DNA from 3 places in the Mesorhizobium sp. M7A.F.Ca.CA.002.04.1.1 genome. Region 3 is predicted to be linked to each of the others. Evidence: predicted binding sites of a transcription regulator. Region 3 holds the regulator's gene; each other region holds the start of a gene.

Region 1 (3,276 bases), on a different contig from region 3:
ATGGTGCGCATGCCTCAGCTATCCGGCCCGAGCATGATTTCCTGGATGATGGCCTGCGACGTCACCGCATCCTGGCTGTCCATGGCGGCGGACAGGCGATTGTCCTGCCCCAGCCGGTCGACGACGCGCAGCATGCGCTTGACGGTGGCGATGTTGACTTCGCACTCGCGCACCGGATCGAGCCCGGTCATGTCGGGGAACGTGTCGAAATAGATGGCGCCGGCGTAACCGTCGCGGCGAATCTGCCTGAGCAACTCGATGGTCTGCAGCGTGTGCACCGCGCCGACCATCAGGCCGTCGTCGCGCTTGGCGTAGCCGTCGTTCAGATGCACGCCGAGCAGCTTGCTGTGGCGCGCCACCAGGGCCGCGGCAAAGGCCGGCTGTTCGTCGGCATAGAGCACATGGGCGAAATCGAGGGTGACGCCCAGATTGGGCAGGCCGACATCGCGGATCGCCAGCAAGGTCGTCGCCGCATCCGGCATCAGGCTGTAGGAGCGTGGTTCGTTCGGTTTGTACTCAAGGCTGATCTGACAGTCGGGATCATGCGCGGCTACTTCACGAATCCCATCGATTTCGTGTTGCCAAAGCGTCACATAGTCGGCCTGGAAGGCGTAGTCGAAGCCATCCTGGCCGAGCCACAGCGTCATCAGGCTGGCGCCGGCCTCACGCACGGCATCGATGCCGGCTTTGGTCAGGTCGATGGCCTCGCGGCGCACCGCCGGATCCGGATTGGTGAATGCGCCGAGCTTGAAGGCGGGGTTGGAGTAGTAGCGCATGGCAAAGCCATTGATGGAAAGCCCGAGATCGCCGAGTTTGAGGGCGATTTCCGCAGGCTTTTCACTGACATGGTCGGGAAAGTTGAGGTCGAGATCGGTAAGCCCGCCGACCTTGGCGGCGCGCGCCGCCATCTGCAGCAGCGACGGCTTGCCGGTAAGATCAGGCCATTCGGCCTGCGGCCGCGAGGCAAAGGAATTCAGGCGCGTGGCGAAACGAGTGGCTGTCATGGTCGATCCTTCAATCGTCATGACTTCACATAAATACAAATATTTGTAAAGTTATTGTTTTGAGGGGCGGGCGGTGAGCTGTGTCGACGGCCGGGGCTGAGCCGCGCGAAGGCGCAGGTTTCCCAGCGGCGTCGCCGGACAATCCGTCAGAACGGTGGGATCACTGACCGAGAGCGTGCGACGAAGCCGTCGAGTTCGAGGTGCTCCATGTGCGAGATCGCCCGGCAGGACGCGCCGTCGCGGCTAGTGCACCGGCGAAAAAGAGCCCAACGATTGACCGGCCAAAGGCACCGTCACACGACCGCGCAGGGAGATGCAGATCGCCGCTGCCTGGCGCTCGATCAGCGTCAGCACATCACATCGTTCACGCAATGATGTCGGGAATGATCTTGTCTTCCAGCGCCATCAGCCGGTCCTTGAGGAACAGCTTCTTCTTCTTCATGCGCTGGATCTGCAGCGGATCGCAGGCCATGGCGATCATCGCGTTGATGGCTGCATCGAAATCGGCGTGTTCCTGCTTCAGGCGGGAAAATTCGAGGCGAATATCGGCCTGTTCCTGATCGGACATTCTCTACCGTCTGCACGTCTGCGGCGCCCAAAGCTGGGCCTGATTGGGCGGGGCCGGGTGTTTTGTCACCGGCGTGCAGCCCATATCACATTTCACAGTGTCGTGGAATGCTACCACGGATCATTCGACATCGCCCGCGGAAGGTGACACACTGTCACCGTGCCGTCACAGAAGCGAACCTGCGGTGGACGCGCCGTGACGGTTGCAATCGAGGAAAACCATGAAAGGGAGAACCAATCATGTCTCTTGCATCCCATCTTGATGAGTTGCAGCGGAAACACGGCGACATCGAACGTGAAATCGATGACGCGATGAATCATCCATCGGTCGACGACCTCGAAATCGTGAATCTTAAGCGACGCAAGCTGGCACTCAAGGACGAGATTGAAAAACTAAGAGGAAAACCGACCACGCATTGATGCCCTCCTGACATAGCCGCGCGGTATCCGCGGCCTCTTTTCCCGGCGGCTCCCCGCCGCCGGCGTGGAGAGGTTTGATTTCCCAGCACGGTCTGTCAGCCGAAGCTGGACTTGCACCCGGCTTAATATCCGCTTCGGCCGTCGCCCGTTTCGCCAGATCATCGATTGTTTTTGGTCGTTGGCGACGTGCCGATTCGGGCCAGTGGCGACCTGTCGCCATTGACAAGCCATCTTTGCTCCTCCACCTCATGCCCGGACCTCAGCGCATCGGCCCGGGGCGTCGTTGTGCGCCCATGCAGGACACAAGATGCTCCAGAGACAAAAGGCTGCCGGCATGACCGGATATTTTTCCTCTCCTTTCCCCCGCCGCACCTCGGTCGGCGTCGATGTCGGCGGCGTGGTCGTCGGCGGCGGCGCGCCCGTTGTCGTCCAATCGATGACCAACACCGACACGGCCGATATCGACCAGACCGTCGCGCAGGTCGCAGCACTGCACCGGGCCGGCTCCGAGATCGTGCGCATCACCGTCGATCGCGACGAGAGTGCCGCCGCCGTACCGCGCATTCATGAGCGGCTTCAGCGGCTTGGCATCAACGTGCCGCTGGTCGGCGATTTCCACTATATCGGCCACAAGCTCTTGGCCGATCACCCGGCCTGCGCCGAGGCGCTGGCCAAATATCGGATCAACCCCGGCAATGTCGGCTTCAAGGACAAGAAGGACCGGCAGTTCGCCGACATCGTCGAGATGGCGATCAGGCATGACAAGCCGGTGCGCATCGGTGTCAACTGGGGCTCGCTCGACCAGGAGCTTTTGACCCGGCTGATGGACGACAACCAGGACAAGGGTTTTCCGCTGACGGCGCAAGAGGTGATGCGCGAGGCGATCGTGCAGTCGGCCATTCTCTCGGCCGAGATGGCGGAAGAGATCGGCCTTGGCCGCGAGAAAATCATCCTGTCGGCCAAGGTCAGCGGCGTGCAGGACCTGATTGCCGTCTATGCCGAGCTCGCCACCCGCTCCAACCATGCACTGCATCTCGGCCTGACTGAAGCCGGCATGGGCTCGAAAGGCATCGTCGCTTCGTCGGCCGCCATGGGCATCCTGCTGCAGCAAGGCATCGGCGACACCATCCGCATCTCGCTGACGCCGGAGCCGAATGGCGACCGCACGCGCGAGGTGCAGGTTTCGCAGGAATTGCTGCAGACGATGGGGTTCAGGCAGTTCGTGCCGATCGTCGCCGCGTGTCCCGGCTGCGGCCGCACGACCTCGACCGTGTTCCAGGAGCTC
Region 2 (3,276 bases), on a different contig from region 3:
GCCGGTATCCTTCGGGATCTGGGTCAGCGGGATCAGGTAGCCGGAGGTAGAATCCGGATCGGCGTAGCCGAGCTTCTTGCCCTTGGCCGACTTGATGTCGGTGATGCCGGAGGATTTCAGCGCCAGGCCGATCGAATAATAGCCGGTGGCGCCGTCGGTCTGCTGGGTGGTGAGGATCGGGGTGACCGCCTTCGGGTCCTTGAGAGCGACGCTGGCGTAGCCGGAAGCGCCGAGTTCGGCGAAGTCGAGCGTGCCGCCGAGCAGGCCCTGGATGACGCCGTCATAGTCGGCGGCGGGGAACAGCGAGACCTTTTCGAAGCCGAATTCGGCCTTCAAATGGTCGGCGAGGCACTGGTAGTTGCGCAGCCGGTCGGTTTCGTTTTCGCCGCCGAGAATGCCGACGCGAAATTCCTTCATGTCGGCGGCATGGGCCATGCTGGTCGCCATGGCGAGCACCGAAACGGCGCCAAAGACCATCTTCCTGAACATTGGATATTTCTCCTGTAGGTTCCGGCCCCGCGCCGGCAGCGTTATCGATTTTGACAGGTGCCCTTGACGTGGGCTGGCGATCCCAACCGCTCTCAATATCCCGGGAATGCGGGCTCGAGCGGTCCGGCGGATGCGGCGATCTTTCGGCTGAAGGCAACGCTGGTCGAGGTGATGGCCTCGGAGATTTCCTGGCCATTGCTGTCGGCGCCGTAGACGAGGCGCACCGCCTCGCGGTTGAGCTCTTCCGGCGGGCCGTCGAAGACGACCTTGCCGGCAGCCATGCCGATGATGCGGTTGCAGTAGGTGCGGGCGGTGTCCAGCGTGTGCAGATTGGTGACGACGGTGATGCCTTCGCGCAAATTGATGTCCTGCAGCGAATCCATCACCACCTTGGCGTTGAGCGGGTCGAGCGAGGCGATCGGCTCGTCGGCGAGGATCACTCTGGGCTGCTGCATCATGGCACGAGCGATGGCGACGCGCTGCTGCTGGCCGCCCGACAAGGTGCCGGCGGGCTGCAGCGCGGTGCGGACGATGTCGAGCCGCTCGAGTGCCGCGACCGCCTCGGCGCATTCGGCGCGGGAGAACATGCCGAACAGGTTGGTGATGGTCGAGCGGTGGTTCAGCTTGCCGAGCAGCACATTGGTCAGCACGTCGAGGCGCGGCACCAGGTTGAACTGCTGGAAGATCATGGCGCAGTCACGCTGCCAGCGCCGCAGCGGCGAACCGCTCAGCTTCGAGACCTCGGCGCCGTCAAAAAAAATCGACCCCTGGCTGGGATCGATGAGACGGTTGATCATGCGAAGGAGGGTTGATTTGCCGGCGCCCGAACGGCCGATAATGCCAACCATCTGACCCTGCGGGATCGCGATGTTGATGTCGCTGACGGCAGTGTTCTTGCCAAATCGTCGGGTGACACCGCGGATTTCGAGCGTGGCGGAATTTGCTGGCATGGGGGCAGGTTCCAGTCCGGGACCATTGATCGTCAGGCTCTCGCCTAACGCAGCCACATGAACCTGCCGTGTCGCGATGATGTCAGTTTTGTTACGCTCCACAGGCCGGAGTCTGCGGCCGGCCCAGGATCAGCAGTCGAAGGTGATGTGGAATGCAGGCCTGGCGAGCTGGCGCCGGTGGCCAGACGGCACCACTTGATGCGCATATACTCGCCCGTCGCGCGCCGGCGATGGCGAGGCCGTCCTTCAGGCGTTCCAGACAAGGGCCGTCATGGCGTCGATGCCGGTGTCGAGAGGCACGTCATGCGGATAGCAGGGGCGGGGGCGGTTTGCCCCCGCTGCCCAGCGTCAGTGACAGCCCGTTCCTGGCGTCGCTATCCGCCATATTTCTCCAAGAACGCCTCGGCCTCGAGCTCCCGGAAGTCATCCAACGCGGCCCGCAGCCTTGCATGGTCCCAGTCCCACCAGGCCAGCGCCTGGTAGCGTTCGGCCGTGCGGCGATCGAAGCGCTCGCGGATCGGCTTTGCCGGCACGCCGGCGACGATCGTATAGGGCGCTACATCTTTCGAGACGACAGCGCCGGCGCCGACCGCGGCGCCATCGCCGATGGTGACACCGGGCAGGATGGTCGAGCCGTGACCAAGCCAGGTGTCGTGGCCGATGGTGACCCGCTTGGCGCGGCGTTGGGCGAAGAATTCGCTCTCGTGCTCGGCATCGTCCCAGTAGTCCGAGGCGCGATAGGTGAAGTGATGCAGCGTCGGCCGCCAGGTCGGGTGGTTGGTGGCGTTGATGCGCACGCTGGCCGCGATGTTGGCGAACTTGCCGATCGTCGCACACCAGACCGAGCAGTCCTGCATCATGTAGGAATAGTCGCCAAGTTCGCTTTCCGAGACCCGGCTACGGTCGGCGATCTCGGTCCAGCGGCCGAGCGTCGAATTCTGTACATCCGCCGTCGGGTGGACCAGCGGCGTCTCGGACAATTTCCTGGTCATGCGGCGATTTTTCCGGGCGCGAAAGCGGTGACGTCGATGATGCGGTCGGCAACCGCCTCGCGTACATCGTGGTCATGGAAGATGCCGAGCAGGGCGACACCTGCAGCCTTCTTGGCGGCGATGAGTTCGATCACGACATCGCGGTTCCTGGCATCGAGCGAGGCTGTCGGCTCGTCGAGCAGCAGGATCGGATGCTCGGTGATGAAGCCGCGCGCGATGTTGACGCGCTGCTGCTCGCCGCCGGAGAAGGTCGCAGGCGGCAAAGCCCAGAGTTTCTCCGGCAGGTTGAGCTGCGCCAGCAAGGCGCGCGCCTTGTCCCTTGCGGCTTCGCGATTCTCGCCGCGCTCGACCAGCGGTTCGGCGACGACGTCGAGCGCCGAGACGCGCGGCACGGTGCGCAGGAACTGGCTGACATAGCCGATCGTTTGCCGGCGTATGGCCAGCACGGTGCGCGGGCTGGCGGTGGCGAGGTCGATCAGCCCATCATCATGCGTGACGATGATCTGGCCTTCGTCGACGGCGTAGTTGCCGTAGAGCATCTTCAGGATCGAGCTCTTGCCGGCACCGGAAGGACCGCCGAGCACGGTGCATTCGCCAGCCCTGATCGAGAACGAGACACCGGCGACAACAGGCAGTTTGATGCCGTCGCGCAGGTGCATGGTGAAACTCTTGGCGACGTCGGAGACAACGAGGGGGGTTGCCATCAGAAGGGCCTCCAATTGTCGTTCGTTTGCGGGCCAACGCCTCCCTCTGCCTTGCCAGGCATCTCCCCCTCAAGGGGGGAGATCGGCAGCTTTCTCGTTGCGCTTGTTCTGCAACGTTGGAGAGTGGCGAAACCGAGGACG
Region 3 (3,276 bases):
AACCTGGCACGGGTCTTTCCGGTGGCCAGCAGCAGCGCCTGTGCATTGCACGCGCCATCGCCGTGTCGCCCGAGGTGATCCTGATGGACGAACCGTGTTCGGCGCTCGACCCGATCGCCACCGCTCGCGTCGAGGAACTGATCGACGAACTGCGTCAGAACTATACGATCGTCATCGTCACCCATTCGATGCAGCAGGCAGCGCGCGTGTCGCAGCGCACCGCGATGTTCCATCTTGGCTATCTGGTCGAGGAGGGCGCCACCGACAAGATGTTCACCACCCCCGACGACAAACGCACCCAGGACTACATCACCGGCCGGTTCGGCTGATCTCTGGCATATGAGGGACGAAGATCATGGGTGAACATACCGTTGCATCTTTCGATGAGGATCTGGAGCAGATCAGCCAGCTGATCCGCGACATGGGCGATCTCGCCCGCTCGATGGTCGGTGGCTCGACCAGGGCTTTGCTCAATTCGGACAATGCGCTGGCGCAGCGGGTGGTTTCCGACGACGCCATCATGGATGCACGCCAGCGCGAGCTGGACGATCGTGCCATCACGCTGATCGCCAAGCGCCAGCCAATGGCCAACGATCTGCGTGCGGTGGTCGGTTCGATCCGCATGGCCGGCGACCTCGAGCGCATCGGCGACCTTGCCAAGAACATCGCCAAGCGCGTCGGCACTGTCGGGCTGAGCGTCACGCCGCACGACCTTTCGCATTCGATCGACGCAATGGCGCAGCTGGTGCTGATCCAGGTGCAGGGGGTCGTCGACGAGTATGCCGCCGCTGACGCGGCAGCGCTTGCCACGCTCAGAAACAATGATGAACGCATCGACGTCAAATACACATCGGTGTTCCGCGAACTTCTGACCTACATGATGGAAGATCCGCGCAACATCACGGCGTGCACGCACCTGTTGTTTTGCGCCAAGAACCTCGAGCGGATCGGCGACCACGTGACCAACATCGCCGAAAATGCCTATTATGTTTTGACCGGCACGCAGTTGCCAGCCAACCGTCCGAAGCAGGACGAGACGGCAATGTCCGCGCCAGCGGCATGACAGGGGTGACCAGCCGATGATCGCGCCACGCATCATGGTGGTGGAGGATGAGGAGCCGCTAGGCGTGCTGCTCCGCTACAATCTCGAATCCGAAGGTTACCAGGTCGAGGTGGTGACGCGCGGCGACGAGGCCGAAATCCGGCTGCAGGAGAACGTTCCAGACCTTCTGGTGCTCGACTGGATGGTGCCTGCGGTTTCCGGTATCGAACTCTGCCGCCGGCTAAGGATGCGTCCCGAGACCGAGCGGCTGCCGATCATCATGCTGACCGCGCGAGGCGAGGAAAGCGACCGCGTGCGCGGCCTCTCGACCGGTGCCGACGACTATCTGGTCAAGCCTTTCTCGACGCCGGAGTTCATGGCCAGGGTCAAGGCGCTGCTGCGCCGGGCCAAGCCGGAAGTGCTGTCCAGCGTGCTCAAGGTCGGCGATATCGTGCTCGATCGCGAATCGCACCGTGTCTATCGCAAGAAGAGCGAAATCCGGCTCGGGCCGACGGAATTCCGCCTGCTTGAATTCATGATGCGCCATCCAGGCCGCGTGTTCTCGCGCAGCCAACTGCTCGACAATGTCTGGGGCGAGACGATCTACATCGACGAACGCACGGTCGATGTGCATGTCGGCCGGCTGCGCAAGGCGGTCAACAACGGCCGTATGCCCGATGTCATCCGCACCATCCGTGGGGCGGGTTACGCCATTCGCGAGGACTGAACTCCCTCGTTTGAACTCACGCCACGTTCTTGCCGCCGAGACCGGATCTCGCCTGCACGCCCGGCGCAAAAATCTCCTGATCGACGAAGATTAGCGCCCGCATGGCGCAGCCTTCGCGGATCAGCGGCAGTTCGTTCGGCTCGGTGTCGAAGGAAATCGACTTGGAATGCTGGCCGCCGGCGGTCTGGGCAATCGCTTGCCGCAATGCCGGCTCGATCAGGTCGAAGGCGGCGGCGCTGACGCCGACCATGGCGACCGGCGCCGGATCGATCAGCGCGAACAGGCTGCCGAGGCCGTAGCCGAGCGCTTCGCCGGCCTTGCGATAGGCTTCCCGTTCGGGTCCGTCCCTTTCGCGGGCGGCGGCAGCCAGGGCGCGCATGTCGGCATCGCTGACATCGGCGACGGGTTCTGCATCCTCGCCCATCTGCCGCGCGTTGCGCCAGATGGCATAATTGCCGGCATAGGCTTCGACGCAGCCGCGCCGTCCGCAGCGACACAGCGCCCCGTTCGGCCGATGAATCATGTGGCCGAATTCGCCGCCCGAGGAATGGGTGCCGGTGAACAATTCGCCCTTCAGCACCAGCCCCATGCCGATGCCGTGCGACAAAAGGATAGCGATGAAATCGTCGCGGTAACGATCGGGGTCGCGCCAGCGCAGCGCCACCGCCATCATGTTGCAATCGTTCTCCATAATGGCTGGGATGCCGAACTCGTCTTCGAATATGTCGGCGAAGGCGATGTCGGTGTGCGGCGTGATCGGCGACCACAGCATGGCGCGGGCACGGGTGTCGGTGATGCCCTGGACGGCCAGCGCGATACGGGCGATGCTGCGCACGTCCAGGTCGGGATCTTCCAGGCGGCGCCGCACGATTGCCGTGCACTCACCGATCAGCGAGTCGCGCGACATCGTCAGCGTGTCGAGCCGGCGCTGTTCCTCGGATATTACCTGGCCGGCATAGTCGATGACGGCGACCGAGAGGAAGTTCAGCGACAGCACCACGGTCATTACCGCGGCCGCTTCCGGATTGAGGCTGAGGCCGACCTGCGGACGGCCGCGTTTGAGCGAGCCGGCCTCGCTCGGCTTGCTTTCGGTCAGGATACCTTCGACGATCAGGTCGGATGAGATCGCCGAGATCGTCGAATGGCTGAGGCTTGTGGTTGCGGCGATCTCGGTGCGCGACGGCTGTCCGGCGCGGCGCACCGCCGCGATCACCATCGCGCGGTTGCGGCGGCGCAAATCGTCGTGGCGGATTCCGACCGACATGCTCTTTCATATCCTCCCGGTCGCCGCGGTTCTTCCTGCCCTGGAACGCTGTCGGTGACGCGGTCAAATACTGGCAGAAGCCGCGCGCCGTGTCATTTATTTATTCCGAGGCCCGAAAAAAATTCGAAACGACATCAAAATCCATCAGAATCGATGTTGACAGCGTTCGGGCGTTGGCCCAGTATTTTTTCGAGGCTCGAAAAAATAGGGCCTTTGTGCCGGCCTTCGGGCCAGTTTGGTCGC

The links. The regulator PhoB, encoded in region 3, activates phosphate uptake and scavenging genes when phosphate is short. The targets are predictions, from matches to a motif close to TGTCATNNANCTGTCAT.
Region 1: the regulator PhoB is predicted to act here: its motif matches at 1,725-1,741, upstream of ENZ75_RS07120 (YdcH family protein).
Region 2: the regulator PhoB is predicted to act here: its motif matches at 1,519-1,535, upstream of phnC (phosphonate ABC transporter ATP-binding protein).

The regions. Positions count from the first base shown of each region.
Region 1 is NZ_RZPL01000087.1:2,529-5,804, forward strand. Features, by position in the region: gene ENZ75_RS07110 (TIM barrel protein) at 15-1,004, opposite strand; gene ENZ75_RS07115 (DUF465 domain-containing protein) at 1,369-1,572, opposite strand; gene ENZ75_RS07120 (YdcH family protein) at 1,812-1,991, shown strand; gene ispG (flavodoxin-dependent (E)-4-hydroxy-3-methylbut-2-enyl-diphosphate synthase) at 2,326-3,276, shown strand, end outside.
Region 2 is NZ_RZPL01000454.1:810-4,085, forward strand. Features, by position in the region: gene phnD (phosphonate ABC transporter substrate-binding protein) at 1-489, opposite strand, end outside; gene phnC (phosphonate ABC transporter ATP-binding protein) at 582-1,439, opposite strand; gene ENZ75_RS21480 (DapH/DapD/GlmU-related protein) at 1,814-2,431, opposite strand; gene phnL (phosphonate C-P lyase system protein PhnL) at 2,428-3,135, opposite strand.
Region 3 is NZ_RZPL01000170.1:947-4,222, forward strand. Features, by position in the region: gene pstB (phosphate ABC transporter ATP-binding protein PstB) at 1-329, shown strand, start outside; gene phoU (phosphate signaling complex protein PhoU) at 356-1,063, shown strand; gene phoB (phosphate regulon transcriptional regulator PhoB) at 1,080-1,769, shown strand; gene ENZ75_RS11665 (ROK family protein) at 1,786-3,033, opposite strand.